Regions from separate parts of the Vreelandella mediterranea genome, predicted to be linked through region 3. Evidence: predicted binding sites of a transcription regulator. Region 3 holds the regulator's gene; each other region holds the start of a gene.
The links. The regulator LexA, encoded in region 3, represses DNA repair genes until DNA is damaged. The targets are predictions, from matches to a motif close to TACTGTNTANNTANACAGTA.
Positions count from the first base shown of each region.

Region 1 (10,238 bases), 320 kb from region 3:
CGTGACCACGGCGGGGTCATTTTCCTCGATATGCGCGATCGCGACGGTATCGCCCAGTTCGTAGTCGACCCGGATACCGCTGAAGCGTTCGCCAATGCCGACCGTGCCCGTAATGAGTACGTGCTGCGTATTACCGGCCGCGTTCGGCTACGCCCGGAAGGCACGCAAAACCCGAACATGCCCACCGGCATGATCGAGATTCTGGCGAAAGACGTCGAGGTGCTCAACACCGCCGCTACGCCGCCTTTCCAGCTCGACGAGCACGGCAAGGTCGGCGAAGAAGTGCGCCTCAAGCACCGCTACATCGACCTGCGCCGCCCGGACATGATCGAGAAACTGCGTCTGCGCTCGCGTATCTCGCATACCGTTCGCGCCTATCTGGAAAACGAAGGTTTTCTGGATATCGAGACGCCGATCCTGACCCGGGCAACGCCGGAAGGCGCCCGCGACTACCTGGTGCCTAGCCGCACCCACGCCGGCAGCTTCTTTGCGCTGCCGCAGTCGCCCCAGCTTTTCAAGCAGCTTTTGATGGTGGCGGGCTTCGACCGCTATTACCAGATCGCCAAGTGCTTCCGCGACGAAGACCTGCGCGCCGACCGTCAGCCCGAGTTCACCCAGATCGATATCGAGGCCTCCTTCGTCGAGGAGAACGATATCATGGGCATTACCGAGTCGATGATTCAAAAGCTCTTCAAGGAAGTGCTCTCCGTCGAGCTGCCCGAATTCCCGCGCATGAGCTGGCAGGAAGCGATGGACCGGTTCGGCTCGGACAAACCCGATCTGCGTATCCCGCTCGAGCTTACCGATGTCGACGACCTAATGAGCCAGGTCGACTTCAAGGTTTTCTCCGGACCGGCCAGCGCCGACGACGGCCGCGTGGCCGCGCTGAAAGTACCCGGCGGTGCCAAGCTTTCGCGTAAAGAAATCGATGAGTACACCAAATTCGTCGGTATTTACGGCGCAAAAGGCTTGGCCTGGATCAAGGTCAACGAGCGCGCCAAGGGGCTGGAAGGTCTTCAATCGCCTATCGTCAAGTTCATGGAGAACGTGGTCGAAGAGCTTCTGGACCGGGTAGGGGCCGAGGATGGCGATATCATCTTCTTCGGCGCGGACAAGACCAACATCGTCAACGAGGCGATCGGCGCGCTGCGCGTGAAGCTCGGTGCCGATCTGGACCTTTACACCCAATCCTGGGCGCCGCTTTGGGTCGTCGACTTCCCGATGTTCGAAGCCGACGATAACGGTCGTCTGAGCCCGCTTCACCACCCGTTCACGGCGCCGTCCTGCTCGCCGGAAGAGCTCAAGGCCGACCCGGCCAGCGCGCTTTCCCGCGCCTACGACATGGTGCTCAATGGCACCGAGCTCGGCGGCGGCTCGATCCGTATCCACGACCAGACCATGCAGCGCAGCGTGTTCGAGATTCTGGGTATCGGTGAAGAGGAAGCCCAAGAGAAGTTCGGCTTCTTGCTCGACGCGCTCCAGTACGGCGCGCCGCCCCACGGCGGCCTGGCCTTCGGCCTCGATCGTCTGGTGATGCTGATGGCCGACGCGAAAACCATCCGCGAAGTGATCGCCTTCCCGAAAACCCAGAGCGCGGCGTGTCTGATGACCGACGCCCCGGGCGAGGTGAGCCCGGATCAGCTCAAGGACCTCAACATCCGCCTGCGCCAGAAAGCGAAGCCCGAGACCACTACCGGCGAGTAATCCAGCCGACGTCTCAATGCTACGTTAAGGTAGGCTCAAGCACCGGCGCTCGCGTCGGTGTTTTTGTTTCCAGGCACCGCGCTTCAAGGGGAAGTAGGTCAGGAAAAGTACGTCTGGAAATAGTACGTCTGGAAGTAGTACGTTAGAAAAAGTCCGTCAGGAGAAAGTACATGGACGAACGGCCCAAAGGCCCGCCTCGGCGCATCCTGGGGATCGACCCGGGCTCGCGGATTACCGGTTACGGCGTGATCGAACTGGTCAACGCCAAACCGCACTACGTGGCAAGCGGCTGTATCCGAACCGCTGACGGCGCACTCGAGCAGCGCCTGGCGCAAATATACGCCGGGCTTGCCGAGGTAGTGGGTCTTCACCGGCCAACCGAAGTTTCTGTGGAGCGTGTCTTCATGGCGAAAAACCCGGATTCCGCCCTGAAACTTGGCCAGGCCCGCGGCGCGGCGTTAGTGTGTATGGCCAATCACGGGCTGGAAATCGCCGAGTACGCCGCCCGCCAAATCAAACAGGCGGTGACCGGCCAAGGCGGGGCGGATAAAGCCCAGGTCCAGCATATGGTCACCGCCATTTTGAATCTTTCGGCCACGCCCCAGGCCGACGCCGCGGATGCGCTGGCCATTGCGCTCAGCCACGCCTACGCAGGCCAGGGGCTAACGGCTTTGCCCGCCCGGGGTGCAAGTCGGCGCTCGAGCGGGCGTTGGCGCCTTTAACAGCGCACAGCACTTAAGGTCGTCGCGCCACCACTGGTCATCTGTACAGAGTCGTCATATAGTAACCCTGTGTAGAGTAACCGTCTGTTTAGTCACTCGCTTTTTTATGTAACCCCTGTTTGATCGGTAACGAGGTAGCCCATGATTGGTCGTTTAAACGGCGCACTGCTGGAAAAACATCCACCCTGGGTGGTCATCGACGTGCACGGCGTTGGCTACGAGCTGGAAGCCTCGATGACAACCCTTGTGGCGCTTCCCGCCCCAGGCGAGACCGTAACGCTCTATACCCACCTGACCATTCGCGACGACGCGCATCTTCTTTACGGCTTCGCCCGGGCGCAGGAGCGCGCGCTGTTCCGGGCGCTGATCAAGGTCAACGGCGTAGGTCCCAAGCTCGCCCTGGCGATTCTCTCGGGCATGGATGAAGACGCCTTCATGCGCTGCGTGCGCGACGACGACAGCAAGGCGCTCACCAAACTGCCGGGCGTGGGTAAGAAAACCGCCGAGCGGCTGATCATCGAAATGCGCGACCGCTTCCCGGAATGGGAGCAGGGCCAGCACGCACCGCTTGCCCTGGAAGGCGCCAACGGCGAGCCCGCGCCGCGCAACAACCTGGCCGATGCCGAGGCGGCGCTTACAAGCCTTGGGTACAAGCTGACCGAAGCCGCTAAAATGCTGGCCGATATCGACCCCCATCAGCCAACGGAAGCGCTCATAAAAGCAGCACTTACCCGGCGCATGGGAGGCTAAATGACAAATTATCGGGTTTTGAACGCAGGCGCTAACGAGTATTTATGCTAGAACACGACCGGCTCATTGCCGCCGCCCCCGAGCAGGGCGAAGTGCGCATCGACCACGCTATTCGCCCCAAAAAACTCCAGGACTATATTGGCCAGCCCCGGGTACGCGAACAGCTAGAGATTTTTATCGGCGCCGCACGGCTTCGCGAGGAGAGCCTGGACCATACCCTGGTCTTTGGCCCGCCAGGCCTTGGTAAAACCACGCTGGCCAATATCATAGCCACCGAGATGGGGGTCGGGCTCAAGTCAACCTCGGGCCCGGTGCTCGAGCGCGCCGGCGACCTGGCCGCCATGCTCACCAATCTCGAGCCCGGTGATGTGTTGTTCATCGACGAGATCCACCGGCTTTCGCCGGTCGTCGAGGAAGTTCTTTATCCCGCCATGGAAGATTTCCAGCTCGATATCATGATTGGCGAAGGGCCAGCGGCGCGTTCGATCAAGCTGGATTTGCCGCGCTTTACGCTGGTCGGAGCGACCACGCGCGCCGGGCTTTTGACCTCGCCGCTGCGTGATCGTTTTGGTATCGTGCAGCGCCTCGAGTTTTATAACCTGGAGGAGCTGACCGAGATCGTGACCCGCTCGGCCAAGCTTTTGGACGTCGAAACCGACCGCGAAGGCGCGATAGAGATCGCTCGGCGATCCCGGGGCACACCGCGTATCGCCAATCGGCTTTTACGCCGCGTGCGCGACTACGCCGACATCAAGGGTAACGGGGTCGTTAACGCCGCGTTGGCCGACGCCGCGCTCAATATGCTAAACGTAGACCATCATGGCCTGGACCATATGGACCGGCGGCTATTGCTGGCGATGATCGACAAGTTCGACGGCGGCCCGGTCGGGGTGGATTCGCTTTCCGCGGCGATCGGTGAAGAGCGCGATACCATCGAGGATGTCATCGAGCCCTACCTGATTCAGCAGGGGCTCATGATGCGCACGCCGCGTGGGCGTGTGGTGACCCGCCAGGCCTGGCGACACTTCGACCGCGTACCCCACGAGCAGAGTATCGACGTGGAAGGGGAGCGTCGCCCGTGAGCCCAACGTTTCGTATGCCGGTGCGTGTCTATATCGAAGACACAGACGCAGGCGGCATCGTCTACTACGTTAACTACTTGAAGTTCATGGAGCGTGCCCGCAGTGAATGGCTAAGAGAATTGGGGCTTGGCCAACAAACGCTGCTGGACGAAGGCACTCAGCTAGTGGTATACCGCTTGGCTTGTCACTATAGCAAACCGGCCAGACTCGACGACGCGCTAAGCGTAGACGCAACGGTCGACAGTATGGGCCGCTGCCGGATGGTGTTCGATCAACGCGTATGGCGAAACGAGGAACTCTTGTGCCGCGCCACAGTCGAGATAGCCTGCTTGAACGGCGAAACGCTGCGGCCCAAAGCGTGGCCCAGCGAGCTTCGGGCCCAACTCGACGCATAAGCGGGCCGGGCAGTACTACCTAACGGGTTTCTGGATCCATTCTACAGACCATAACGGCGCGTTTGCGCTAACAGACTGATGAGGGCGACTGTGAACGATAACACCATGTCCATACCCCACCTGATAATGAGTGCCAGCACCGTCGTGCAGCTGGTCATGCTGCTGCTTGTCGTGGGGTCGATCCTCTCATGGGTGGTGATTTTTCAGCGCAGTATCGCTATACGCCGAGCCAAGCGGGATTACAGCGAGTTCGAAGAGTCGTTCTGGTCCGGGGTCGATCTCAACGAACTCTACCGCGAAATCCCCGCCGACGAGCCGGGGCATGGCGCCGAGCATATCTTTCATTCCGGCTTTCGCGAATTCAACCGTTTGCTTCCCAAGACCCGCAACGCCGATACCATTCTTGAAGGCGTACAGCGCAGCATGCGCGTGGCCTGGTCCCGCGAAGAAGACCGCCTGACCCAACATCTCACGTTTTTGGCCACCGTGGCCTCGGCAAGCCCCTATATCGGCCTTTTTGGTACCGTCTGGGGCATCATGGGCTCGTTTCAGTCGCTCTCCATGTCGCAGCAGGCAACGCTTGCCACCGTCGCGCCCTGGATCGCCGAAGCGCTGATCGCCACGGCCATGGGGCTGTTCGCCGCCATTCCCGCGGTTATTTTCTACAACCGTCTCTCCAATGACGTTGGCCGGCTACTGGGTAAGTACGAAGACTTTGCCGAAGAGTTCCACGCCATTTTGCATCGCAATCTGCAAGGTCGCGATAGCAGCAAGAGCGCCGGCTAAGGGAGTCCAACATGAACGGACCATTTAATCGCGGCGGTAATAAAAAACCGATGGGGGAGATCAACGTCGTCCCCTTCATCGATGTCATGCTCGTACTGCTGGTGATCTTCATGATCACCGCCCCCATGCTGACTCAAGGGGTCGAGGTCGACCTGCCCCAGGTAAGCTCCGAGCCGCTGGAGAATCAGGACGAGTCGGACCCCATCATTATCTCGGTCAATAGTGAAGGCAGTTATTTCATTACCTTGGGTGAGGACACCACGGCGGTATCGCTTGATCAGATGTCCGAGCGCGTCGTCGCGATACTCCAGCGTGTACCCAATACGCCGGTCATGGTGCGGGGCGACCGTAACGTACAGTACGGTCAAATCGTGGTGCTGATGAGTACGCTTCAGCGCGCCGGCGTTGCCAACGTAGGGCTACTTTCCGAGCCGCCCCAGGAGGCGCAAGGGTAACGCTTATGGCCCATGACGCTTTTCGTGACCGACAGGATGTCGGCTATACCTTGCCCGCGATACTGGCAATTGCGGTTCACCTCGCGATCCTGGCGTTTAGCTTGATTAGCCTGCCGAGCAGCACCGAGGAGCCGGACACTACCTCGATCGTGCAGGCAACCTTCGTCAGCACCGAGACCTTTACCGACCAGGCGCAGCAGGCGATCGAACAGCAGGCGGCATTAGAGAGTGCCAGCGCCCCGGAGGCGACCGAACCACCGCCTGAGCCCGAGTCCGAACCTGCACCGCAAGAGAGCAACGCCGAGGCGGAAGCAGAAGCGCAAGCGCAAGCCGCTGCCGAGGCGGAAGCCCAAGCGGCTGCAGACCGCGCTAGTGCGCTCGAAGAAGCCGAAGCCGAAGCGGCGCGCCGGGAACAGCAAGCCGAAGAACAAGCTCAGGAGCAGGCGGCTCAAGCCCAGGCACGCGAAGAAGAAGCCCAACGCCTGGCCGAAGAGCGCGCCGCCGAGGAGCAGGCCCGAGAAGAAGCCGAGGCCGAGCAGCAACGCCTGCGCGAAGAGCAAGCTCGCCAGGAACGCGAAGCAGAAGCAGAAGCCGAACGCCAACGCGAAGAAGCCGCACGTCGCGAGGCGGAGGCCGAAGCCCAAGCTGAGGCAGAGGCAGAGGCCCAAGCGGAGGCCGAAGCCGAAGCTGAAGCTGAACGCCAGCGAGAGGAAGAGGCGCGTCGCGAAGCCGAGGCCGAAGCACAAGCTGAGCGCGAAGCCCAGGCAGAACGTGAGCGTGAAGAAGCGGCGCAGCGCGAACGCGACGCCCAAGCCGAGCGTGAACGAGAAGCAGAGGCCCAGCGTCAGCGCGAAGCCGAAGCTCAGGCAGAGGCCGAAGCCGCCATGCAGCGCCAGTTGGAAGGCGAAGCGGCGGCCGCGGCCAATGCGCAACAAGCCCAGCAGGCAGCCAATAACTTTAGCAACCTCGTGCAGCGGGCCGTCGAGCAGGCCTGGATCATCCCCGGCGGCGCCGGCGACAACTTGCGTACCACCATAAGCGTGCGTTTGGGGCCGTCAGGGGAGGTGTTATTGGCTAACATAGTAACGTCGAGCGGCAACAGCGCTTTTGATCAGTCGGCCATTCAAGCGGTCGAGCAAGCAGCGCCGTTTCGCGAGCTGCTGCAACTAACCCCGGAACAGCAGCGCATGATTCGATCACAACCGATGAACTTTAACTTCTCGCCAGGAGGGGTACGTTGATGCAGACCTTGAGCAAAGTATGGCTATTTTGTGTTCTGCTGCTGATCAGCAGCGTCGCAAGCGCCAACCTTACCATCGAAATAACCCGGGGCAGCGACCAGGCCTTGCCCATTGCCGTAGTGCCATTTGAAGGCGGCGAAGGCTTCCCCGAAGACGTTGCACAAATCGTTCAGGATGACCTGGAGCGTAGCGGCATGTTCGCCCCGCTCGAACGCAGCGCAATGTTCGAACGGCCAAGTCAGGCAAGCGATGTGCAGTTCGGCACCTGGCGCTCTCTGGATACCCGCTACCTGGTCGTCGGGCGCGCTCAGCAGTCCGGCAGCGGCTATCAGATCCAGTTCGAGCTGATGGATATTAGCGGCCAGTCGCGCATGATCGGCGAAACCGTCAACGTCGATAGCAACGACCTGCGCGGTGGCGCGCACTACATCAGCGACCAGATTTTTGAAGCGATCACCGATATTCGCGGCGCGTTTTCGACCAAAATTGCCTACGTCACTGCCCAGGGCTTGGGCGACAACATGCAATTTGGACTTTACGTGGCTGACTCGGACGGGCGCCGCAGCCAGCAGGTGCTAACCTCTGATCAGCCGATCATGTCACCAGCCTGGTCGCCGGATGGTACTAAACTGGCCTATGTTTCCTTTGAAACGGAACGCCCGGCGATTTATATTCAAAGTGTGTCCTCCGGACAGCGGGTTCAGGCAACCTCGTTCGAGGGTATCAACGGTGCCCCGGCCTGGTCGCCAGACGGCCGCCGTTTGGCGATGTCGCTTTCCAAGGATGGCCAGCCGGATATCTACGTACTCGATATCGGCAGCCGTTCGCTCGACCGCGTGACCCAGAGCAATAGCATCGATACTGAACCGGCCTGGTCGCCGGATGGCCGTAACCTGATTTTCACCTCGGATCGCAGCGGCGGCCCGCAGATTTATCAGATGCCGGCCAGTGGCGGCAGCGCCGACCGTGTGACCTACACCGGCAACTACAATGCTCGTGCGCGCTACTCACCCGACGGTGACCAGATCTTTTTGATTCACCGCTCGGACCGTGGGTATCAGGTAGCGCGTCAGGAATTGGATGGTGGCCGTTTAGTCGTATTGAGCGAATCAACGCGGGATGAATCTCCTAGTGTTGCGCCGAACGGGACCATGGTAATCTTCGCTACCCAACAGGGTGGAAGTGGCTTTTTGAGTGCCGTTTCGGCGGATGGCCGCTCGTCATTCAGACTGCCGGCAGCACAGGGTGAAGTACGCGATCCCGCGTGGTCTCCCTTTTTAAATTAAAGTTGAACAACAGAAATAGTTGAACAACACAAAATTCTGTTTTCAGGCAAGGAGTCTGATTATGCAACTTAAGCCATTGGCTCGCTCTCTAGCAGTCGCTTTCTCCATTCTGGCGGTTGCTGGCTGTTCAAGCACCGGCGGCACCCAGGACGGTGACGCTTACGGAAGCCAAAGTGGCAGCACCACGGGTACGGGCACCGGTTCTGGCACGGGCGCCAGCGGTACCGGTCAGTACGGTTCGACCAGCGGCTCGGGTACCGGCCAGCAGGCCGATTCACGTATCCCCGAAGTGCGCACCATCTACTTCGATTACGACCGCGATACGATCAAAAGCGAGTACGAATCCGTGGTAATGGGCCATGCACGCTACCTGCAGTCCAACCCGAACGCGCGCGTTACGCTTCAGGGCCATACCGATGAGCGCGGCACGCGGGAATACAACATGGCACTGGGTGAGCGCCGTGCTCGCGCGGTACAGCGTTTTCTGAACATTCAGGGCGTTTCGCCGTCTCAGATGAGCGTTGTGAGCTACGGTGAAGAGCGTCCGGCGGCCAGCGGCCAGGGCGACAGCGCCTACTCACAAAACCGTCGCGTTGTATTTAGCTACTAGACGTACCGGCGCGCCACGGCGCGCCTGCGTTTTCGGAGTCAACATGAATCACAGTCTCAAACGCTTTTTTGAGAGGCTGTGCGGTGCGGGAGCCATTGCGCTCCCGCTGTCCGTATTGCCCCTTACGGCGCTTGCCCAACAGCCCCTGGTTCAGGATATTTCTTCGGGCTCCAACGGCTTCTATCAGCAAACCCAGCGCCAGGAAGCTTCCGGCGGTAACCTGGTGTTGTTTAACCAGGTCGAGGAGCACCAGCAGGAAATCCAGCAGCTGCGCGGCCAGGTCGAAGAGCTTAGGCATCAGCTGGAACAGCTGCGCCGACAGTCGCAGCAGCAGTACATCGATATCGAAGACCGCTTGATGAACCTGCAAACGAGCGCACCGGCGCAGGCCTCCGCGCCAGCCCCGGCGCCCGCCGAGCAGGCCGCGCCGCAAGTAGAACCTGAGGCGGCGGAGGAGGTGGTCAATGCCCCCTCCAGCAACGTAAGCGAAGACGCCCAGGCCGACTATCAGGCGGCCTTCGCCCACGTTCAGGCGCGCCGCTTCGACGAAGCGATCGACGCGTTCAGCGCCTTCGTCGATGCCCACCCGGCTACCAGCCTGACAGCCAACGGCTACTACTGGCTTGGCGAGCTCTATGCTGCCGAAAACGAACTCGGCGCCTCGGATGAAGCCTTTAGCCGCGTCATCGAAGACTTCGACAACAGCAACAAAGTGCCGGACGCGCTTTATAAGCTGGGTCTGGTCAAGGCCCGCCAGGGCGAGCCCGAGCGCAGTCGCGAACTACTAGAGCAGGTGCGCGACGACTTTCCGCAAAGCAGCGCCGCCGGGCTTGCCAACGACTTTCTCCGCCAGTCCGCCGGATAATACTCACCTCGAGGTTATGCATGACCTGCAAGATCGACTATCAGCCCCAGCCTGAACTATTGAAGGACCGGGTCATTTTGGTCACCGGTGCCGGCGATGGGATCGGCCGGGTCGCAGCGCTGAGTTACGCCCAACACGGCGCTACCGTTATTCTGCTGGGCCGCACGCTCGAGAAGCTCGAACGCGTGTACGATGAAATCGAGGCGCAGGGCAGCCCCCAGCCGGCGATTTTTCCGCTCAATATCGAGGGCGCAACCCTCGAAGATTTCGACGATATGGCCAGGCGGTTGGATAAAGAGTTTGGCCGGCTGGACGGCGTTTTACACAACGCCGGGCTATTGG
Region 1 is NZ_OZ310198.1:1,821,287-1,831,524, forward strand. It holds gene aspS (aspartate--tRNA ligase) at 1-1,704, shown strand, start outside; gene ruvC (crossover junction endodeoxyribonuclease RuvC) at 1,875-2,426, shown strand; gene ruvA (Holliday junction branch migration protein RuvA) at 2,568-3,176, shown strand; gene ruvB (Holliday junction branch migration DNA helicase RuvB) at 3,221-4,258, shown strand; gene ybgC (tol-pal system-associated acyl-CoA thioesterase) at 4,273-4,653, shown strand; gene tolQ (protein TolQ) at 4,759-5,439, shown strand; gene tolR (protein TolR) at 5,451-5,894, shown strand; gene tolA (cell envelope integrity protein TolA) at 5,900-7,135, shown strand; gene tolB (Tol-Pal system beta propeller repeat protein TolB) at 7,135-8,421, shown strand; gene pal (peptidoglycan-associated lipoprotein Pal) at 8,483-9,031, shown strand; gene ybgF (tol-pal system protein YbgF) at 9,075-9,896, shown strand; gene ACWFVE_RS08575 (YciK family oxidoreductase) at 9,917-10,238, shown strand, end outside.
Region 1: a site for LexA is predicted at 2,458-2,477, ahead of ruvA (Holliday junction branch migration protein RuvA). Genes of this name have one in related genera too.

Region 2 (10,238 bases), 1.3 Mb from region 3:
TGGCGGACTCGGCCTGGCGCTTCAAGCGTTCGAGCTGCTTGTCGAGCTCTTCGCGGATATCGTCGAGGCGCTCCAGGTTCTCTTGGGTGCGGCGCATACGGTTTTCGGTCTCGCGGCGGCGCTCCTTGTATTTGGAGATCCCCGCCGCTTCTTCCAGGGTCGCGCGCAGGTCGTCCGGGCGCGCCTCGATCAGCCGCGAAATCATGCCCTGGCCGATCAGCGCGTAGGAGCGCGGGCCAAGCCCGGTGCCCATGAAGAGATCCGCGATATCCCGACGGCGACACTTTTGGCCGTTGAAAAAGTAGTTGGACTGACCGTCTCGGGTGACCAAACGCTTGACGACGATTTCCGCGTACTGGGCGTAGGCGCCGCCCATACCGCCGTCGCGGTTATCGAACTTCAGCTCGATCGCCGCCTGACCGACCGGCTTGCGACCGGTAGAGCCGTTGAAGATGACGTCCGCCATCGACTCGCCGCGCAGCGTCTTGGCCGAGGACTCGCCCATCACCCAGCGTACCGCGTCGATGATATTGGATTTGCCGCAGCCGTTGGGCCCGACGATCGCGGTCATGTTGCCATCGAAGGGCACCGTAATGGGGTCGACGAAGGACTTGAACCCGGTAAGGCGTATGGACGTTAAGCGCATTGCGGCTCTTTATAAAGCAGATAAAAATCGAGCGGGCTATTCAAACACACCGTCGGTCGAAACGTTAGCGCTATCGGCGTCCTCCAGCCGGGCGCTTGCCGTGCGAATCCCCTCGCGCAGCGCCTCCACCGTGTCGCTGTCCTCCAGACTCGCCAGCGCCCGGCGCCAGCGGTCGATGGCGAGCGCGTAGTCGCCTTCGTCGAAGGCGTGAACGCCGAGAAGACTCAGCACCTTGGGCTGGCGCGGGTCAGCTTCCAGGGCTTCGTCGGCCAGCGCCCGAACGTCCGGGGTGAGCCTGCGCCCGGCCATGAAAAAGCGAAGCTCGGCGAGCTCGCCCAAAAGCGCCGGGGCGCGTCCGTCGACCTCGATGAGCCGGGTCAGTGCCTCATCCGCTTTTTCGAGCTCGCCGCTTTGCCGGTAAAAGCTAAACAGCATGCCCCACACGTTGGCGTTTTCAGGCTGGCGCTCGGCCTCGCCCTTCAAACGCTCGAGGTAGCGCTCCATGGAGGGGTTGGGGTCGTTTTCCACCGACTGTTGCAGCGCGTAGAGGGCAAGGTCGCCCTCGGCGCCGTTTTGTTGATAGATAAAAACGCCCGCCGCCAGTGCCGCTACCACCACCACAGGAATGGCCAAGCGCCCCGCCCCCGGGGCCTTGAGCGCGCGCCGGGGCGTAGCAGCGGTGTCGTCGAGCAGGCTGCGCTCGAGCTCGAGTTTGGCCTCGTCAAAGCGCGCCTGATCGATGTCGCCATTCGCCTGCGCATTTTCGAGCGAGGCGAGGCGGCGTTTGAAAATGGCCACGTTCTGCTGGTTGGCGCCGTCGGCTTCCTCGAAGCGGCGCTGGGCCTCATGGAGCGCCTGGGCTCGCCAAAGCGGGGCGAGTAGCAGCCAAAGCGCGGGGAGTCCGGCGAGCGCAATCGCAATCCAAAGCGGCGTCATGGTGACCTCTCGCGGTTGATCAAGGTGTCCAGGCGTTCGCGCTCCGCCGCGCTCAGCGCTTGGCTCGAGGCTTGGCGCCGGGCGCGCACGATCAACGCCAGAATCACCATCGCCAGCAGCACCAGCGCAATGGGCACGCCCCAAAGCAAATAGGTGCGGTTTTCCAGACGCGGGTTATAAAGAATGTACTCGCCGAAGCGGGCCACCATATGGTTGACGATTTCGCTGTCCGACTGGCCCTGGTGGAGAAGCTCGAACACGCGCTGGCGCATGTCCGCGGCAATCGGCGCGTTGGAGTCGTCGATCGCCTGGTTTTCGCAAAGTGGGCAGCGCATGGAGGCGGTCAGGTCGGCATAACGCTGCGCGAGCACCGGGTCGTCGAACTCGCGCACCTCGATAGCGGCCAGCACTAAAGGGCTCACCAGTAACAACATCAGAACGAAAAGAGACCTCAACGCCATTTCTCGACCTCCGGTAGAATGCGCGCATCGACATCGTCGGGGCCGATGTAGCCCTTGTGGTGATAGCGGATCACGCCGTCGCGATCGACCAGAAAGGTTTCCGGGGCACCGTAAACGCCAAGGTCGAATCCCAAACGGCCCTCCGGGTCGAAAATGTTCACCTCGAAAGGGTCGCCGTACTCGCTCAAAAACTGCCCACCCTTTTCCCGGGTGTCGCGGTAGTTCACGCCGACCATGCGAATGCCATGCTCGGCGAGCGTCAAGAGCTGCGGCATCTCCTGTTTACAGGCCGGACACCACTCCCCCCAGACGTTCACCAGCGTGAGCTTGCCGCGCAAAAGCGATTCATCCACTTGGGACTCTGGGTCGCGCAGCGTGCTCGCTTCAAACGCGGGGAACGCCCGGGCCATCAGCGCCGAGTCGCGCTGGGAGGGGTCGCGGGAAAGGCCCTGGTAGAAGAACAGCGCAATGCCGACAAAACCAAGCGGTAACAGCAGCAACAGCCAGCGTCTCATGATAGCGCCTCCACAGGAGTTTCGAGGGCGTGGGGGCGCGCTTTAGAGCGCCGGTAACGCTTGTCGATCACCGCCAGCACCGCCCCCGCCGCCATCAACAGCGCCCCCAGCCAAAGCCAACGTACGAAGGGCTTGTACTGAATGCGCATGGCGTAGCTGCCGTCCTCCAGGTCCTCGCCCATCGCCACGTAAAGGTCGCGAAAGAGCCCCGGGCGCAGCGCGACCTGGGTCATCGGCATGCGGGTGGCCAGGTAAAGGCGCTTCTCCGGTTGCATCATGAACGCCCGGCCGTCGTCCCCCTTGCGCACCTCGATCACCGCGGTATCGGCCAGAAAATTCGCCCCGCGCCGGCTGATCAGTTCCTGCATGGTGAACTGATAACCCGCCACCTCGACCGTGGTGTCCGGCGCCATGCGCACGTTACGCTCGATGTTGTAGTTCGAGACCACCGTGACGCCGACGATCGTGACCGCCATGCCGACGTGGCCCAGCACCATGCCCCAGTAGGCGAGCGAGAGCTTGCCAAGCCCGCGGGTGACCGAACTTGCCCGGCGGCAGGTATCGAAGACATCACGGACCAGCGGCAGCACGATCCAGAGCGCGGCCAAAAGCCCCAGGCTCACCCACAGATTCCACTCGCCCGCGTACAAAAGCGGCGCCACCGCGCTGATGACCAGTGCGGCCAGCCCCGACAGCCAAAGCTTCGCCTTGAGCTCCCCCGCGCCCATGTGCTTCCAGCGCGCCAGCGGGCCAAGGCCCATGAACAGACACAGCAAAACGGTCAGCGGCACGAACAGCGCGTTGAAATACGGCGGGCCCACGCTGATTTTACCCAAATTCAGCGAGTCGAGAATCAAGGGGTAAACGGTCCCGAGCAGCACGGTGACGGTCATGATCACCAGCAGCAAATTGTTGACCAGCAACAGCGAATCCCGGGATAGCCAGCCAAAGCCGACCTGGTGGCTGACCCGCGGGGCGCGCAGCGCAAACAGTAAAAGCGACAGCGTCACCGTCACGCTCAGAAGCACCAGGATGAAAAATCCGCGGGCCGGGTCGTTGGCGAAGGCGTGCACCGAGGTCAGCACGCCGGAGCGCACCAAAAACGTGCCCATCAGCGAGAGCGAAAAAGTGGTGATGGCCAAAAGCACCGTCCAGCTTTTGAACGATCCCCGCTTTTCGGTCACGGCCAGGGAGTGCAAAAGCGCGGTGCCGGTCAGCCAGGGCAAAAGCGAGGCGTTCTCGACCGGGTCCCAGAACCACCAGCCGCCCCAGCCAAGCTCGTAGTAAGCCCACCAGCTGCCCAGCGCAATGCCGACCGTCAAAAACGCCCAGGCGATATTCGCCCAGGGCCGCGCCCAACGGGTCCAGGCCGCGTCCAGCCGCCCGCCGATCAGCGCGGCGATGGCGAAGGCGAAGACCACCGAAAAGCCGACGTAGCCCATGTAGAGCATGGGCGGGTGGATCACCAGGCCGAAATCCTGCAAGAGCGGGTTCAGATCGGCGCCGTCGCTTGGCATATTGAGCAACAGCCGCTCGAAAGGGTTGGAGGTGAGCAGGATAAAGGCCAAAAAGCCGACGCTGATCATGCCCATCACGCTCTGCACCCGGGCGGCCATATCCCGGGGCAGCGGCTTCGAAAAGTGGGAAGCGGCAAAGCCCCAGCCGGCCAGCATCAAGCTCCAAAGCAGCACCGAGCCTTCGTGATTACCCCAAACGGCGCTGGCCTTGTAGTACCAGGGCAGCATCGAGTTGGAGTTGTTGGCCACGTTGGCCACGCTGAAGTCGTCGAGCAGGTAGCTTGCGCTCAGGCAGGCGTAGGCAAGACCCACGAACAGAAACTGCCCCGCCGCCATGGGGCCACCATAGGCCATCCAGAGCGGGCGGCGGGTTAGCGTGCCCGCCAGTGGCAGGGTGGCCTGAACCAGCGCCAGCATCAGCGCCAGAATCAGCGCGAAATGGCCCACTTCGGGAATCATCTTTACCCACATACGTTAATTCCCGTCCGTTTGAGGGCGGCCCGGCCCTTCCAACTGTTTGACGACCCGTTCGGCCTTTTGCTGATAGTCCGCCGGTGAGTAGCCCGCCTCCTCAAGCGCCTGGGCGACCTCCGGCGGCATGTAGTTTTCGTCGTGACGCGCCAGCACCTTGTCCGCTCTCAGGCGTCCGTCGGCCTGCAACTCGCCGACCACCACCACGCCTTGGCCTTCGCGAAACAAATCCGGGAGGATACCGCTGTAGTAAACGCTCACCTCGTCCACGTAGTCGGTGACCACGAAGGCGACGTCCAGACTTTGCGGGTCGCGTGCGACGGAACCCGCCTTGACCAGCCCGCCGGCGCGGATCTGGCGCTCCAGTGGCGCCTGGCCCTGGGCGATTTGCACCGGACTGAAGAACAAATTGATGTTGGCGCGCAGCGCAAAGAGGGTCAGCCCCACGGCCACGCCCGCCAGCGCCACCACGCCGATGAGCGCGAAAAGCCGCTGCTTGCGTTTAGGCGTCATCATTACCCCCAGGGTGTGAAGAAGAGCGTGGGCCGTTTTGCGCGCGGGCCCGCTCGCGGCGGGCGCGACGCCTCACCGCTTTGACCAGCCCGCGGCGCTCCAGGCGCGCCTGCAAAAGGCACAGTAATAGCAGCAAGGCAGTGACGCCCCAAGCCGACCAAACGTAAACGCCGTGGCCGCCCATCGCGAAAAATTCCGTCAGCGAGGTGAACGCCATCATGTATCTCCGCTTAGGAGCGCGCGAACCCAGCGCTTGTCGCCTTCCCGGCGCAGAATTTCGCTGCGCGTGCGCGCAAGCGTAATCGCGGCGAAAAAGCTATAAAACCCGACCAGCATGACGAGCAGCGGCAGCCACATGGCCGCCGGCATCGCCGGGCGCGAGGTCAGCGTAAAGGTGGCGGACTGGTGCAGGGTGTACCACCACTCGACCGAGTACTTGATGATCGGGATATTGATCACTCCGACCATGGCGAGAAGCGCCGCGGCCCGGGCGCCGCTGTCCCGGCGATTGAACGCACCGCGCAGGGCGATCACGCCCAGGTACAAAAAAAGCAGAATCAGCATCGAGGTCAGCCGCGCGTCCCACTCCCACCAAGTCCCCCAGGTGGGCACGCCCCACACCGCGCCGGAAAACAGCGCCGTAAACGTCATGGCCGCGCCGAACGGTGCCATCACCTTGGCGGCCATGTCGGCCACCTTGATCTTCCACACCATGAACACCAGGCTTGCCAGCGCCATGGAAACGAACACCGACTGGGCCAGCAGCGCAGCGGGCACGTGAACATAAATGATGCGAAAGCTCTCGCCCTGCTGGTAGTCCGCTGGCGCCACCGCCAACCCCCATACGGTCCCGACCATCAGGCAGGCGGCGGCCAGCGCCCAGCACCAGGGCTCGAGCCGGGTGCTCAAGCTATAAAACCACTTGGGTGAACCAAACTTATGAATGAAAGCCCACATGGCGCGCATCCTTAGCCGTTGATACTGATACGAAGCGAGGCGGCAATCGCCGGCGGCGCCAGCAAAAGCGCCACCGCCAGCAGCGCCCCTAACATGGCAAGCTGTGGCGCGGCGCTTTCGAGCGCGATGGCGGTCTGCACCGCGCCTGCCCCAAACACCAGCACCGGAATATAAAGCGGCAGAATCAAAAGCGAGGTCAGCACGCCGCCCCGTGCCAGGCCCACCGTTAGCGCGGCGCCAATCGCGCCCACAAGGCTCAACGTAGCGCTGCCCAGCAGTAGTGAAAGCGCCAGCACCGCATAGCTTCCCGCCGGAAGTGCCAGCATCGCGCCCAGCACCGGCGCCATGAGTGCAAGCGGCAGCCCCGTTAAAAGCCAGTGTACGGCCACCTTGGCCACCACCTGCGCCAGTAGCGGCTGCGGGGCAATCAGCAGTTGCTCGAGGCTGCCATCCTCGAAATCGCTGCGAAAAAGCGTATCAAGCGAGAGTAACGCCGCCAACAGCGCCGCTACCCACAAAAGCCCGGGGGCTATCACCGATAAAAGCGCGGGGTCCGGCGAAATACCGATTGGGAACAGCGTGATCACCAGCGCGTAAAACACCAGTGGATTGAGCGCCTCGCCGCGACGGCGAAAGGCCAGGGTGAGATCCCGGGTAAGCGTCGCCTTGAACGCCCGAAAAGCGCCGCCGGGGGCGGTTCGAAGTAACGTCTTTTGATCAGCCGGCGTCACTGTCCACCCTCTCGCCAAGCGTCATACGCCGCACCCGGGTCTGTTCCCCCAGGGCGTGGTGGGTCGTGATCACCACGCTGCCGCCTTCGTCCGCGTGGGCCCAAAGTGTTTGCTCCAGCGCCTTTACCCCTTCCCGGTCGATCGCGGTGAACGGCTCATCGAGTATCCAAAGCGCCCGGGGTGTCAGATTCAGTCGGGCAAGCGCTACGCGCCGCCCTTGGCCTGCGGACAGCTGCCCCACCGGCACGTCTTCGAATCCGGCCAGGCCGATGTCTCCCAACGCGCGCTCGCAGGCCGCCTCGCTTACCGGCCCGCCATCCAACGCCTGGTACCAGGCAAGGTTTTCCAACGGCGTCAGCCCCGCTTTGACGCCCGGCGCGTGGCCCAGATACACCAGATTGGCGAGAAAATCATCGCGGCATTGGCCCAGCGGCTTTCCGTTGAAATAGAGCGCGCCCTCGTAATCGTTGAGCTGGCCCGCCAGTATCTTTAAAAGCGTGGTTTTGCCGCTGCCGTTGGGGCCTTCGACACGCAGAAGCTCACCTGCGTTGATCTCGACATCGAGCCCCTTAAATAGAAAGCGGTCATCGCGCTCGCAGGCAAGCTTTCGGGCTTGAAGGCGCAGGCTCAAAGCGGTCTCCCAAGGCGTGGATATCGCGCGCACTCTACACAAAAAGGCATTTTTGCGCCAGCGTAGCGCCGCCTCGAGCATCACGCCCCTTTACTAAAGCCCACAGCCACGGGGCCCTGCCAAAAAGAAGAGCGTGTTACGACACAGAAGTCTGCATACAGGGCTAGCACTGTATGCAAAAACAGGTTTATACTCCAACCACTGTATGAAAAGACATGCACCCGCGTCGCTTTTCACTTGTTCACGCCCAGGGAGCGGGCGATTGCTGGAGAGAAACAAATGATCGCATCACGACCGCTTGAGACCTCGAACGCTCTGCGCCCCAAAGCCCCGAGCACCAGAGAGTACGCTACGCCCCGCGCCGCCAGCGCCGAGCGCGACGTGACCCGGCGCAACACCTATGCGCTGCGCGTTCGCGGTAATCGCATGCAGCAGTACAACCTGTTCGACGGCGACGTGATCGTGATCCACCGCCACCAGCGCGGCCCGCACCGGGAAACCGCCACGGCCACCATCAACCAGCACGAAGTGGTGCTCAAGGAACTCTCGATCAACAGGCTTGGCGTGCATCTGTGCCCCGAGGACCAGGCGATGCCGGCGGTTTTCCTGCATAATGGCGATATCCAGGTGCTGGGCATGGTAATGGGCAAAAGCCCCGCCGCTGCCGAGAAGCGCCACTAATCGCCTTCAGGAGCCCCGTTTGCGCTACCGAGCCCCGAATCTTTCCTTGGACACGCACTTCGAGGCCGAGATCGTCGTCGAAAAAAGCCAGTTCATCACCTGGCTTTGCCACGCCCCGACGCCGGATGCGTTCGAAGCGCTTCTAAAAACCGCCCGCGCCGCCCACCCTGGTGCCAGCCACCACTGCACTGCCTTCATTGCCGGCCCGCCCGGCGAGCAAACCGCGATTGGTTTCTCTGATGACGGCGAACCCGGCGGCACCGCAGGCCGGCCGATGTACCAGGCGCTTCTGGGCAGTGCTCTGGGCGAAGTCGGTTGCGTGGTGACTCGCTACTTTGGCGGCACCAAGCTTGGCACCGGCGGGCTCGCCCGCGCCTACGCCCAGGCCGTGAACAAGGCGCTCGAAACCCTACCCACCCGGGAAATCGTCGAGCGTGAACACTACCTTTTGAAAGTAGCGTTCGCCCAGGAAGCCCAAGCCCGCGCCTATTTCGAAGAGCAGCGCGCGCCGATTGCCGCCGACTACGACAGCCAGGGCGTCACGCTCACCGTGGCCTGGCCCAAAGACGAGGCCGCAGACTTCACCGCATTGGAAAACCGCTTGAAGAGCACGCTGGATATTCAGCCTGCCAAAACCGACAGCGCCCCACGTTAATGTGAGGCGCTGTCAGGGCGATACTCAAGGTGCCATCCAGCTATCGTGTCGAGTAGCTCGTAGCGAGGGTCTTTCGCCAGGGCCGGAAGACAGCTCCTTTCGCTTCCGGCATTCCCGCCATCCATGGCGGTCAGATGGCGAAAGTAGCGCCCAGGGAGGGGTTCACAGCGCCCTCGCGTAGAGCTACTCGACACAGCACGCATACCCGTATACGTCCACCTGTCTTACCCCAAATACTTGATCATCACCCCGGCGGCCACCGCCGAGCCGATCACACCGGCCACGTTCGGCCCCATGGCGTGCATCAAGAGGAAGTTGTGCGGATTGGACTCAAGCCCCACCCGGTTGGCCACCCGCGCCGCCATCGGCACCGCGGAGACCCCGGCGGCGCCAATCAGCGGGTTGATCGGCATTTTGCTGACCAGGTTCATCAGCTTGGCCATCAACACGCCAGCGGCGGTGCCGATCCCGAAGGCCACGATGCCAAGGCCCAGAATCCCCAGCGTCTCGAAGGCCAGAAAGCTTTCGGCCATCAGCTTGGAGCCCACCGAGAGCCCTAGCACGATGGTGACGATATTGATCAAGGCGTTCTGGGCGGTATCCGCCAGGCGCTCGACCACGCCGCACTCGCGCATCAGGTTACCAAAGCAGAACATGCCCAAAAGCGGCGCGGCGTCCGGTAGGAACAGCGCCACCAAAATCAACAGCATGAGCGGAAACACGATCTTCTCGAGTTTCGACACCGGGCGCAGCTGCGTCATGGTGATCTTGCGCTCTTTATCGGTGGTCAGAAGACGCATGATCGGCGGCTGAATCAACGGTACCAGCGCCATGTAGGCGTAGGCCGCCACGGCAATCGCGCCCAATAATTCGGGTGCCAGCACACTCGAGACGTAGATCGAGGTCGGCCCGTCCGCACCGCCGATGATCCCGATCGCCGCCGCCTGATTGAGCGAGAAGTCCATCACCCCCATCGAGGTGAGCAGAACCGCCCCAAAGAGCGTGGCGAAAATACCGAACTGCGCCGCCGCGCCCAGAAACAACGTGCGCGGGTTGGCAAGCAAAGGGCCGAAATCGGTCATCGCGCCCACGCCCATGAAGATGACCAGCGGCGCGATGCCCGAGCCAATGGCCACGCTGTAGAAATTATACAGCACGCCGTTGCTGTAACCCGCCCCCACGGCGATATCGCGGGCGGCACGCATCTGCTCTGGCGCGGCGTTATGCGCAACCGCTTTGAGCGCTTCCCGCCAGGCCTCCGCCCCGGCAACCGGGTCGAGCGCCACGCCAAGTGCCGCACCGATTTGCTGCAAAATCGCCGGGCGCGCTACTTCGATCGCCTGGTCGAGCGCAGAGATCGCAAGGCCCGCCTCGGGGATATTGGCCAAAATGCCGCCAAAGCCGATTGGCACCAGCAAAAGCGGCTCGAACTTCTTGTAGATGGCGAGATACAACAGCACCAGCGCCACCAGGATCATGACGGCCTGGCCGAGCGCGAGGTTATAAAGCCCCGAGCCCTCCCAT
Region 2 is NZ_OZ310198.1:2,770,555-2,780,792, forward strand. It holds gene smc (chromosome segregation protein SMC) at 1-646, opposite strand, end outside; gene ccmI (c-type cytochrome biogenesis protein CcmI) at 683-1,582, opposite strand; gene ACWFVE_RS12675 (cytochrome c-type biogenesis protein) at 1,579-2,043, opposite strand; gene ACWFVE_RS12680 (DsbE family thiol:disulfide interchange protein) at 2,034-2,561, opposite strand; gene ACWFVE_RS12685 (heme lyase CcmF/NrfE family subunit) at 2,555-4,546, opposite strand; gene ccmE (cytochrome c maturation protein CcmE) at 4,550-5,059, opposite strand; gene ccmD (heme exporter protein CcmD) at 5,049-5,279, opposite strand; gene ACWFVE_RS12700 (heme ABC transporter permease) at 5,276-6,016, opposite strand; gene ccmB (heme exporter protein CcmB) at 6,028-6,747, opposite strand; gene ccmA (cytochrome c biogenesis heme-transporting ATPase CcmA) at 6,734-7,378, opposite strand; gene ACWFVE_RS12715 (LexA family protein) at 7,658-8,059, shown strand; gene ACWFVE_RS12720 (IMPACT family protein) at 8,079-8,714, shown strand; gene ACWFVE_RS12725 (sodium ion-translocating decarboxylase subunit beta) at 8,939-10,238, opposite strand, start outside.
Region 2: a site for LexA is predicted at 7,546-7,565, ahead of ACWFVE_RS12715 (LexA family protein). Genes of this name have one in related genera too.

Region 3 (10,238 bases):
ATCCGCTTGTTCAGCATAAATTGGGGCTCATGCGGGAAGGCGGTTTGAGCACCAAGAGCTTTCGCGAGCTGGCAGGTGAAGTCGCCAAGCTACTGACCTACGAGGCCACCAAGGATCTCGAGGTCGAAGACCATCAGATCGAAGGGTGGAATGGCGAAGCCATCGCGACGCGGCGTTTGAAAGGCAAGAAGGTGACCGTCGTGCCGATTCTGCGCGCAGGCCTTGGCATGCTCGAAGGGGTCACCGACCTGATTCCCAGCGCCCGGGTCAGCGTCGTCGGGCTTTACCGCGATGAAGAGACGCTTCAGCCGGTACCGTACTTTGCCAAGTTCGCCAACGACATCGAAGAGCGTATGGCGATCGTGATCGACCCGATGCTCGCGACCGGTGGCTCGATGGTGGCAACGCTGGATATGCTACGCGAGCGGGGCTGCGACAGCATGAAAGTGATCGTGCTGGTCGCGGCACCCGAAGGCATCGAGCGCGTTCAAAAAGACTACCCGGATATCGAGATCTACACCGCGTCCGTCGATGAGCGCCTCGACGAAAACGGCTATATCGTGCCGGGCCTTGGCGATGCCGGCGACAAAATATTCGGCACGCGCTAAGCGCGCTGTCTTGAAATGCCCCTTACGCTTTGCGTCGGGGGCATTTTTTTGGGCGTGAAAAACGCCCCGGTACCCATCCCCCTGACAAGCCTGCCCTGATGGGCGACAAAATGAATGTTAAGGACGCTGCATGAGCACTGAATCATCGCCAGATGGCTGGCCCAAGACGCTGTTGACCGGGGCGCAAATGTTGTTCGTCGCCTTTGGCGCGCTGGTGCTGGTACCGCTATTGACCGGGCTCGACCCAAGCGTTGCGCTGTTTACCGCCGGTGTCGGCACGCTGGTCTTTCACAGCGTGACCAAACAGAGTGTGCCGGTTTTTTTGGCCTCTTCATTTGCGTTTATCGCACCTATTCAAGGCTCGATCGCAAGCTTTGGCGTCTCTGCCACGCTTGGCGGGCTGATGGCCGCCGGTATCGTTTATACCGTTATCTCTCAGGTGGTGCGTATCAAAGGCACGGGCTGGCTGAATCGGCTGTTACCGCCGGTTGTGGTAGGGCCGGTCATCATGGTGATTGGCTTGGCGCTGGCGCCGGTGGCGGTGAGTATGGCGACCGGGGAAACCAGCGATAACATCGGCTATGGTCAGGCGATCTTTCTCTCCATGGCGAGCCTGGCGGTCACGCTGGTGCTGGCGGTGTTCGGCCGCGGGCTTTTGCGCCTGGTGCCGATCATGGGTGGGGTCGCTACCGGCTACGCGCTCTCGCTGGTCATGGGGGTGGTGGACTTCACGCCCATTCACCAGGCGCGCTGGCTTTCGGTGCCGGCCTTTACCGCGCCGAGATTTCACTGGGCGGCGATACTGTTCATGATCCCCGTAGCCATCGCCCCGGCGGTCGAGCATATTGGTGACATGGTGGCGATCGGCTCGGTCACCCGGGAAAACTATCTGGAAAAGCCCGGGCTTCACCGTACGCTTTTGGGCGACGGCCTGGCGACCTGCGTGGCGGCGCTGTTTGGCGGGCCACCCAACACCACCTATTCCGAAGTGACCGGCGCGGTCACGCTGACCCGGGCGTTCAATCCGGTGTACATGATCGTGGCGGCGGTGCTGGCCATTTTACTGGCCTTCATCAGCAAATTGGGCGCGCTTTTGCAGACCATTCCCGGTCCGGTCATGGGGGGCATCATGACATTGCTGTTCGGCTCGATTGCGGTGGTGGGCATGAATACGCTGGTGCGTGCGGGGCAGTCGCTCACCGCGCCGCGCAACCTGGTGGTCGTCTCGCTTATTCTGGTCTTCGGGATTGGCGGTATGCAGTTCGGCGGCGGGCAGTTTACGCTACAGGGCGTTAGTTTGGCCGCGCTTGTCGGTATTGCGCTGAACGCGCTGCTGCCACCGGAAAAAGAGCTTGCCTGAGGTTGGGTCAAAGGAGATTTCCCTGGAAATGATAAAAACGCCTTTTCCCGTGCTCGGCATAGCCGCCTGGAGCTCGACGGGTAAGACCACGCTTTTGACAAAGCTTCTGCCGCGCTTGCGCGAGGCGGGGCTCGATGTAGGGGTGATCAAGCACGCCCACCACAACTTCGATATCGACAAGCCAGGCAAGGATAGCTACCGGCTTCGCGAGGCCGGTGCCGCGCCCATGCTGGTAGCGTCACACCGGCGCTACGCCTTGATGCAGGAGACACCGGGCCAGGACGAGCCGGACCTTGGCCATTTGCTTTCACTGATGACCGCCCACGCGCCGGACCTGGTCATCGTCGAAGGCTTCAAGGAGTGGCCGCTACCCAAATTGATTCTCTATCGCGACGGTATCGGCGACCCGGATATCCTGCAAAGCGACGGTGTAAAAGCGGTGGCGCTAAAAGGGGCGCCGCCCGAGACGCTGGACGCTTCTATCCCGCGGCTAAACCTTGATAACATCGATGAGATTGCGCGCTGGATCCTTCAGTGGTCCAGCGCGTCCCGTGACGACAAAAGGTAACGATATGCAGCTGACCCACCTGAATACCCAAGGCGAAGCCAACATGGTGGATATCGCCGATAAAGAGGCGTCGCGCCGGGAAGCGGTGGCGTCGGGGCGCATCGTCATGGCTCCGGCAACGTTAAGGCTTTTGAGCGACGGTGAGCTGCCCAAAGGCGATGTATTGGCCACGGCGCGCATTGCGGGTATCCAGGCCGCTAAACGCACGTCCGATCTGATTCCACTGTGCCATTCGCTGGCGCTTAGTAAGGTGAGCATCGATTTCGATATCGACTGGCAGGAGGGCGCGGTCGATGTACACGCGCTTTGCCGGTTAAATGGGCGCACCGGTGTCGAGATGGAGGCGCTGACGGCGGTTTCGGTGGCGTGCTTGACGCTTTACGACATGTGCAAGGCCGTCGATAAGGAGATGCGCATCGACGCGATTCAGCTCGAGAGCAAGCGCGGCGGCGTACGCGGCGATTATCAACGTAACGCGGCGCCGATCGTGACCGGAGAAGGGACGCCAGGGGAGGTAAGCGTCGGCGAGCGCTGTACGGTATCGCCCTGCGTGCGGGTCAAGTTCCTGGCCGAGCTTCGTGAGCGGGTCGGGCATAGCGAAGTATCGTTCTCCCTCGATGAGCTTGAAAGCCGCGATGTAGCCGGGCTCAAAATGGTGCTGACCGAGAAGGATACGCGTTTTAGCGTATTGAAGGAGCAGCGTACGCTGTGCGCCATCAATCAGGTGATGGCCAACGACACCGCGCCGATCACCGACGGTGACGAGATTGCCTTTTTTCCACCGGTGACCGGGGGCTGAATGAGCGACTCATTGATTAGTGTGGCCATACAGGAGGCGGCGTTTAGCCTCGACGAGGGCTATACCGCGGCACTTGAAAATCGCTTTGACATCGGCGCCGTCGTGACCTTTACCGGGCTGGTGCGTGACTTCAACGAGACCCCCGAGGTGACCGGACTGACCCTTGAGCACTATCCGGGAATGACCGAGCGCGCCCTTTACGAGATTGGCGAAGAGGCGCTGTCGCGCTGGGCGCTGCAGAAGGTGGTGATCATCCATCGGGTAGGGCAGCTACATCCCGGCGACCCGATCGTGCGGGTGCTGGTGGCCAGTGCCCACCGCCGAGACGCGTTCAGCGCCTGCGATTTCATCATGGATATTTTAAAGACTCGCGCGCCTTTCTGGAAAAAGGAGCATTCCACCCAAGGGGATTACTGGGTGAAGGAGCGCGCAAGCGACCAGCAGGACGCGGCGCGCTGGTGACACGTCAAGGCGCTTCGGTCGCCATGATCTGAAGATGGACTTCCGGCATGTGCTGGCAGTGTTCCCCCAGCCAGTGAACCATGCCGGGGGTAAGCGCCTCGCGAAGCTCGGCCAGGGTGTCGGCGTGTATCTCATCGAGGCGCTCGTCGAGCCAGTCGCTAAAGCTCTCTTCATCGATGGGGCTTGCCCCGCTCGCGTCGAGCATCAAGCGGCCGATACGCTGCCAGCCCGTATCGGTGGCGCATACTGGCAGCGCCAGAAACAGCGTGCCGCGCCGGGCGCTGTTCGACTCTGCCCCAAGGCCTGGGTGAGGCGTCACGCTGTTTTGATCCACCACGTGGGGCAGCTGCGGGTAGCGCGCCTCGACCCGAATCCCTTCGTTGTCCATTGCCAGCATATCGCCGTTGACCGGGGCGAGTGGCGCCTTGATACCGAGCTCTTCGGCCAGCGCCTGATGGGCCTTTTGATGGACCGCTTCGCCGTGAACTGGCAGCAGCGCCTTGGGCCTTATCCAACGATAGAGCGTTTTGAGCTCTTCCTGGGCGGGGTGGCCGGTGGCGTGGAGTTCCGGGTGGTTGGTTTCGTCAAAAAGCGCCACGCCTAGCTGGGTAAAGCGGCGTTTGAGCTGGGCAATCGGGCGTTCGTTGCCGGGAATGGCCTTGGCGGAGAAAATCACGTTATCGCCCGCTTCCAGGTCCATGAAGGGGTGACGTCCCTGGGCCAAGCGCTGAAGCGCTGCGCGGGGCTCGCCCTGGCTGCCCGTGGCGATCACGACGACTTCATCCGGCGGCAGGTAGCCCAAATCCTGGGGCGGGACCAGCGCCGGGAAGTCGTCCAGATAGCCAAGCCCACGGGCGACACCCACCATACGCTCCATGGAGCGGCCCATCAGGCTCACCCGCCGTCCACTCTGCGCCGCCGCTTGGCCAATCGCCCACACGCGCGCCAGGTTGCTGGCAAAGCAGGAGACCACGACGCGGCCCTTGCACGCCTTTAGCGTTCGGGTGAGCGCTTTTGCGACATCGCCTTCGCTGCCTGCGGTACCGGGGAGCGGGGCGTTGGTTGAGTCGCCGACGACGAGATCCAGCGGCGCCAGTGCCTGAAAGTGTGCGGGATTGACGCTCGGGCCGATCAGCGGCGCGGGGTCGAGCTTCCAGTCGCCGGTGTGGAGTACCCGGTAGCCGCCGGCCAGCATCATGATGGCGCAGCTTTCGGGAATCGAGTGCGTCATCAACAGATAGCGAAGCGTGAACGGGCCCTGCTCCAGCGCCTCATTGGGTTCGATCACGTGAATGGCGGCGCTGCTCAAACTGTGCTCGGCAAACTTGTGGCGTAGCAGGCCGGCGGCCAAGGGGGTGGCGTAAATCGGGCACTGCCACTTCGGCCAAAGCCAGGCGACCGCGCCGATATGGTCTTCGTGGCCGTGGGTGATGTAAAGCGCTTGGGGGATGATGTCGAGCTCGGCCAGGGTCTGGGTATTGGGTACCTGAAGCGGGGCGCTGGGCAGATCCTGGCGAATCATCATGCCGCAATCAATGGCGATCCAGTGGCCGTCATAACCATAAAGCGTCAGGTTCATTCCTATTTCACCACAGCCGCCAAGCGGCAGTATGCGCAAGGGTGGACGGCGGCGGGGACGAAGTTGAACGCGAGATGGATCCATTGATTATGAACAGCCTGAAAAGTAAGGCTTTAACTATACGGTAAGGCGGGGGCGGCTAACAATCATGGCGATGCCAGCCAGGCCCGCTTGCGCTACACTAGCGCCCTTGCTCAGCGCCACGACCCCCTTCATGGCGGACAAGGCCTGGCATTTTTAAAATCGTGTTTATATTGAGTGAATTTATGTCGCATTACTACCGTTTAGTGGTTTCCTGCCCGGACCAAGTGGGCATTGTGGCGCGTGTCTCCAGCTTCATCGCCCAGCACGGCGGCTCCATCACCGAGGCAAGCCAGCATTCGGATCTGCAAACGGGCCGGTTTTTCATGCGTTACGAGATCCTTGCCGATTCCATCGGTATGACCGCCGAGGCGCTCGAGGAGGCGTTCTCGCCGATCGCCAGTGCCTTCGACATGCAGTGGGCGCTGGTTGATACGCAAAAGCGGCGCAACGTGGTGATCATGGTCTCAAAAGAGTCCCACTGCCTGGTCGACCTGCTTTACCGCTGGCAGGCGGGTGAGCTCGACTGCAACATCGTGGGGATCATCTCCAATCACCCGGATATGCGCGCGCTGAGTGAGTGGTACCAGATTCCCTACTTTCACATTGCGGTCGACCCAGGCGACAAGCAGGCCTCGTTCGATGCGGTACAGGCGCAAATCGAGGCGCTCGAGGCGGACTGCATCGTGCTGGCGCGCTACATGCAGATTCTGCCGCCGGCGCTTTGTAGCCGCTACGCGGGCCAAGTCATCAACATCCATCACAGCTTTTTGCCCTCGTTTGCCGGTGCCAAGCCTTACCACCAGGCTTACGCGCGGGGCGTTAAGCTGATCGGTGCGACCTGCCACTACGTGACCGAGGAACTGGATGCCGGCCCGATCATCGAGCAGGACATTCATCGGGTTAGCCACTGCCATACCCCGACGGATCTGGTGCGCTTTGGCCGCGACGTGGAAAAATCGGTGCTGGCGAGGGGAATCCGCTGGCACCTGGAAGACCGCGTGCTGATCGACGGCAACAAGACCGTCGTCTTTAACTAAAAAAGCGGGGGGGCACTGATGAGTGCCCCCCGCTTTTTATACGACGTTCAAACAGGCGAGTGGCTTAGCCGAGCGCTTGGCCACTGCCGCCGCGAATCACGCCTACGCCTACGCCTTCGATATCGAGCTGCTGGGTGCGCAGGTCTATTTCGATCGGGTCGAAGTCGCTGTTTTCAGCCAGCAGTGTTACCTGGTGCCCGTCGCGCTTGAAGCGCTTGACGGTGACTTCGTCTTCAAGGCGTGCCACCACGATCTGCCCGTCGCGTACCCGCTCGGTGCGGTGCACGGCGAGCAGGTCGCCTTCCAGAATACCGATATCTTTCATCGAAAGCCCGCGCACGCGCAGCAGGTAGTCCGCCTTGGGCGTGAAGTAGTCCGCCGGAAGCGGGCAGTAGCGGTCGATGTGCTCGGCGGCCAGAATCGGGTTGCCCGCAGCGACTTCGCCAATGATGGGCAAGCCGTTTGCCGGCGTTTCGCTGCTTTCGTTGGCGGCGGGCGCCGGCTCGGTGGTTTCGGTGCCTTCCTGATTGGGCAGGCGAATACCCCGGGAGGTGTGGCGAATGATACGAATCGCGCCTTTGCGCTCGAGGGCACGAAGGTGCTCTTCCGCCGCGTTGGGTGAGCGAAAGCCCAGCGCTTTAGCGATCTCGGCCCGGGTAGGCGGGTAGCCGAGCTCATTCATGGTTTTAACGATAAAGTCAAAAACGTGCTGTTGACGTACTGTAAGAGGACGGGACATGTCTGACTCCAGCGTAAAAGGGTAACTAAAAAGGTGACTCGCTATATATGTGTTTAAGTATACAGTATGTTCCTCTGTCCAGTATATGACTCAAGCCACGGATTATAAAGCCGTTCGGGCATCGAGGAGGGGAGTTCACCTTTTCTTGCGATTGAGACTGGCGCGTTAATGGCCTACTATTTTGCGATGTTTTAAACACTCGTTTTTCTGGAGGGCGCCATGGCGCAATCTGATACGGTCACGCGTATCCTGGATACTGCGGAGGTGCTGTTCGCTGAACGCGGCTTTGCCGAGACCTCGCTTCGTAATATCACCAGCAAGGCACGGGTGAATCTGGCCGCCGTGAACTACCACTTCGGTTCCAAGAAAGCGCTGATCCAGGCCGTATTCGCGCGCTATCTCGATCCTTTCAGCCAGCGCTTTCACGAAGCGCTGGACGCACTCCACGAGCGCTACGGCGAGGATGACATTCCCCTCGAAGTGCTGCTCGAGGCCATGGCGACCACGGTGCTGACGGTGCCCGCCGAGCGTAATAGCCTGAAGGTTTTCATGCGTCTTTTGGGTCTGGCCTATAGCCAGGCCCAAGGGCACCTGCGCCGCTATATTCAGCAGCAGTACGGCGATGTGTTCACCCGTTTCGTCGAGCTCGTTCGTCGGGCAACGCCGGAGCTTCCCGACGCGGAACGCTTCTGGCGGCTTCACTTCATGCTGGGCACGGTGATCTTCACGCTTTCCGGGCTCGATGCATTGCGCGATATTGCCGCCAAGGAGTACAACGAGCAGGTCTCGGTGCGCGATCTTGTCCGGCGGCTACGCCCGGTGGTGGTTTCCGCCATGAACGCGCCGCTTCCCCCCGCTTTGGAGGAGTCTGCGTATGCCGACGCCCAATCTGGCTGATCTCCCACCCGCCGATGGCCCTTGGCTCGAGGTCGACCTCGCCACCCAGCGCCTGCGCTGCTGGCAGGGCCAGGCGGTGGTACACGAGTGCGCTGTCTCGACCGGTGAAAACGGCGTAGGGCAAAACGAGGGCAGTGGTCAGACGCCCCAAGGCTGGCACTACGTGCGCGCCGCCATTGGCGAAGGCCTGCCGGAAAACGCGGTGTTTCGCGGGCGGCGCTTCACCGGGGAAGTCTTTACCCCGGAGCTGGGCGCGCAAAATCCGCACCGCGACTGGATTCTGACGCGAATTCTCTGGCTTTGCGGGCTCGAGCGCGGCGTTAACCGCGCAGGCCAGACCGACTCCCAGCGCCGCTATATCTATCTGCACGGCACGCCGCCGGACCAACCCATGGGTATCGCCGCCTCCCACGGCTGCATTCGCCTGCGCAATGACGACCTGCTCGCAGTGTTCGCTTTCGCCGTTCCTGGCACGCCGGTCTGGCTCAACGCCTCGGGGCTTTAACGCCGGATTTTGTTTAAGGCCGCCGATCGACTAGAATTGGCGGCCGTTTTATTGGATGCAAGCCGATGACGCAACCGCCAGGCCCGGTCATGCTCGACCTCGAAGGGCCCGCTATCACGCAAGCCGAAAAAGCCCTGCTGGCCGACCCCGCCGTGGGCGGGGTCATTTTGTTTGCGCGCAACGTAGAAAGTGCCGAGCAGGTCAGTGCACTTTGCCAAAGCATTCGCCGCCTAAGACCCGATCTGCTGCTGGGCATCGACCAGGAAGGCGGGCGCGTTCAGCGCATCAAAAAAGGCGTTACGCGGCTTCCCGCGATGGCGCGCATTGGCGAGGTCTACGCCCAAGACGCGGATGCCGGGATACAGCTGGCAATCGATGCCGGCTGGCTGCTGGGCATGGAGATGGCGGCCTGCGGGCTCGATATTAGCTTCGCCCCGGTGCTCGATGTCGAAAGCGGGGTTTCCAGCGTGATCGGCGATCGAAGCTTCAGCCAGGACCCCGAGCACGTCGCCGAGCTTGGCGGGCGCTTCATTCAGGGCCTGCACGAGGCGGGTATGGCCGCGGTGGGCAAACACTTTCCCGGCCACGGCGGCATCGAAGCCGACACCCATCATAGCGTTGCCGACGACCCGCGCCCGCTAAGCGAGCTCAAGGCGCGGGACCTGGTGCCTTTCACCCGCTTGGCCGCCCAGCTCGACGGCGTCATGCCCGCCCATGTGGTCTTTAGCGCTTTCGATCAGCGCCCTGCGGGCTTCTCGCCGAACTGGCTCGGGATGCTCAGAGAGTCGCTGGGCTTCAAGGGGGCGATCTTCTCCGATGATTTGACCATGGCCGGTGCCCACGCCGCCGGCGGGCCGGTGGAGCGCGCCCGGGCCGCGCTGGCCGCCGGCTGCGACATGCTGCTGGTATGTAATGATCGTGGCGCCGCGCTCGAGGTGGTCGCGCACTGTCAGGGTATCGAGAGCAAACGCGCCGGCAAGCTTCGCTACGCCCGCGCCCGGCCGGATCTCGCGGCGTTACACGCGCTCAAGCGCTGGCGCCGCGCCAATGCACGCCTGGGTGAGCTGGCCGACTAGCCCGCGCCGCCTTAAAACCTTTTTCTCGTTCGAAGCGCCGATATACCGCCGGCGCTTTTATTTTTTTGAACCTTGATCGCTTGATACCGGAGCCCTTCGATGAACAAACTCGATAAAGAAGCCCTTGAATCCCTGGATTCAATGCGTGCGCTGATGGATAACGCCGACTGCCTGATCACCCAGGCGCAGGTCGAGGAAGCTCTCGATCACATGGCCGAAGCCATCACGCGGGATTTGGGCGACAAGCTGCCGGTGTTTTATTGCGTGATGAACGGCGGGCTGATCACCACCGGCCATCTGCTGACCCGGCTGGGCTTTCCGCTGGAAGTCGACTACCTGCACGCTACGCGCTACCGCAACGAACTGCGCGGTGGCGAGCTTTTCTGGCGGGTCTCGCCGGAAGTACCCATGGCCGGACGCCATGTGGTGATCATCGATGACATTCTCGACGAAGGCTCGACTCTGGCGGCGATTCTGGATTACTGCCAACAGGCCCAGGCGGCGAGCGTCACCACCGCCGTGCT
Region 3 is NZ_OZ310198.1:1,505,159-1,515,396, forward strand. It holds gene upp (uracil phosphoribosyltransferase) at 1-608, shown strand, start outside; gene ACWFVE_RS07120 (uracil-xanthine permease family protein) at 739-1,968, shown strand; gene mobB (molybdopterin-guanine dinucleotide biosynthesis protein B) at 1,997-2,536, shown strand; gene moaC (cyclic pyranopterin monophosphate synthase MoaC) at 2,541-3,335, shown strand; gene moaE (molybdopterin synthase catalytic subunit MoaE) at 3,336-3,797, shown strand; gene ACWFVE_RS07140 (ribonuclease J) at 3,802-5,376, opposite strand; gene purU (formyltetrahydrofolate deformylase) at 5,643-6,497, shown strand; gene lexA (transcriptional repressor LexA) at 6,562-7,236, opposite strand; gene ACWFVE_RS07155 (TetR/AcrR family transcriptional regulator) at 7,456-8,133, shown strand; gene ACWFVE_RS07160 (L,D-transpeptidase family protein) at 8,111-8,638, shown strand; gene nagZ (beta-N-acetylhexosaminidase) at 8,704-9,714, shown strand; gene ACWFVE_RS07170 (hypoxanthine-guanine phosphoribosyltransferase) at 9,814-10,238, shown strand, end outside.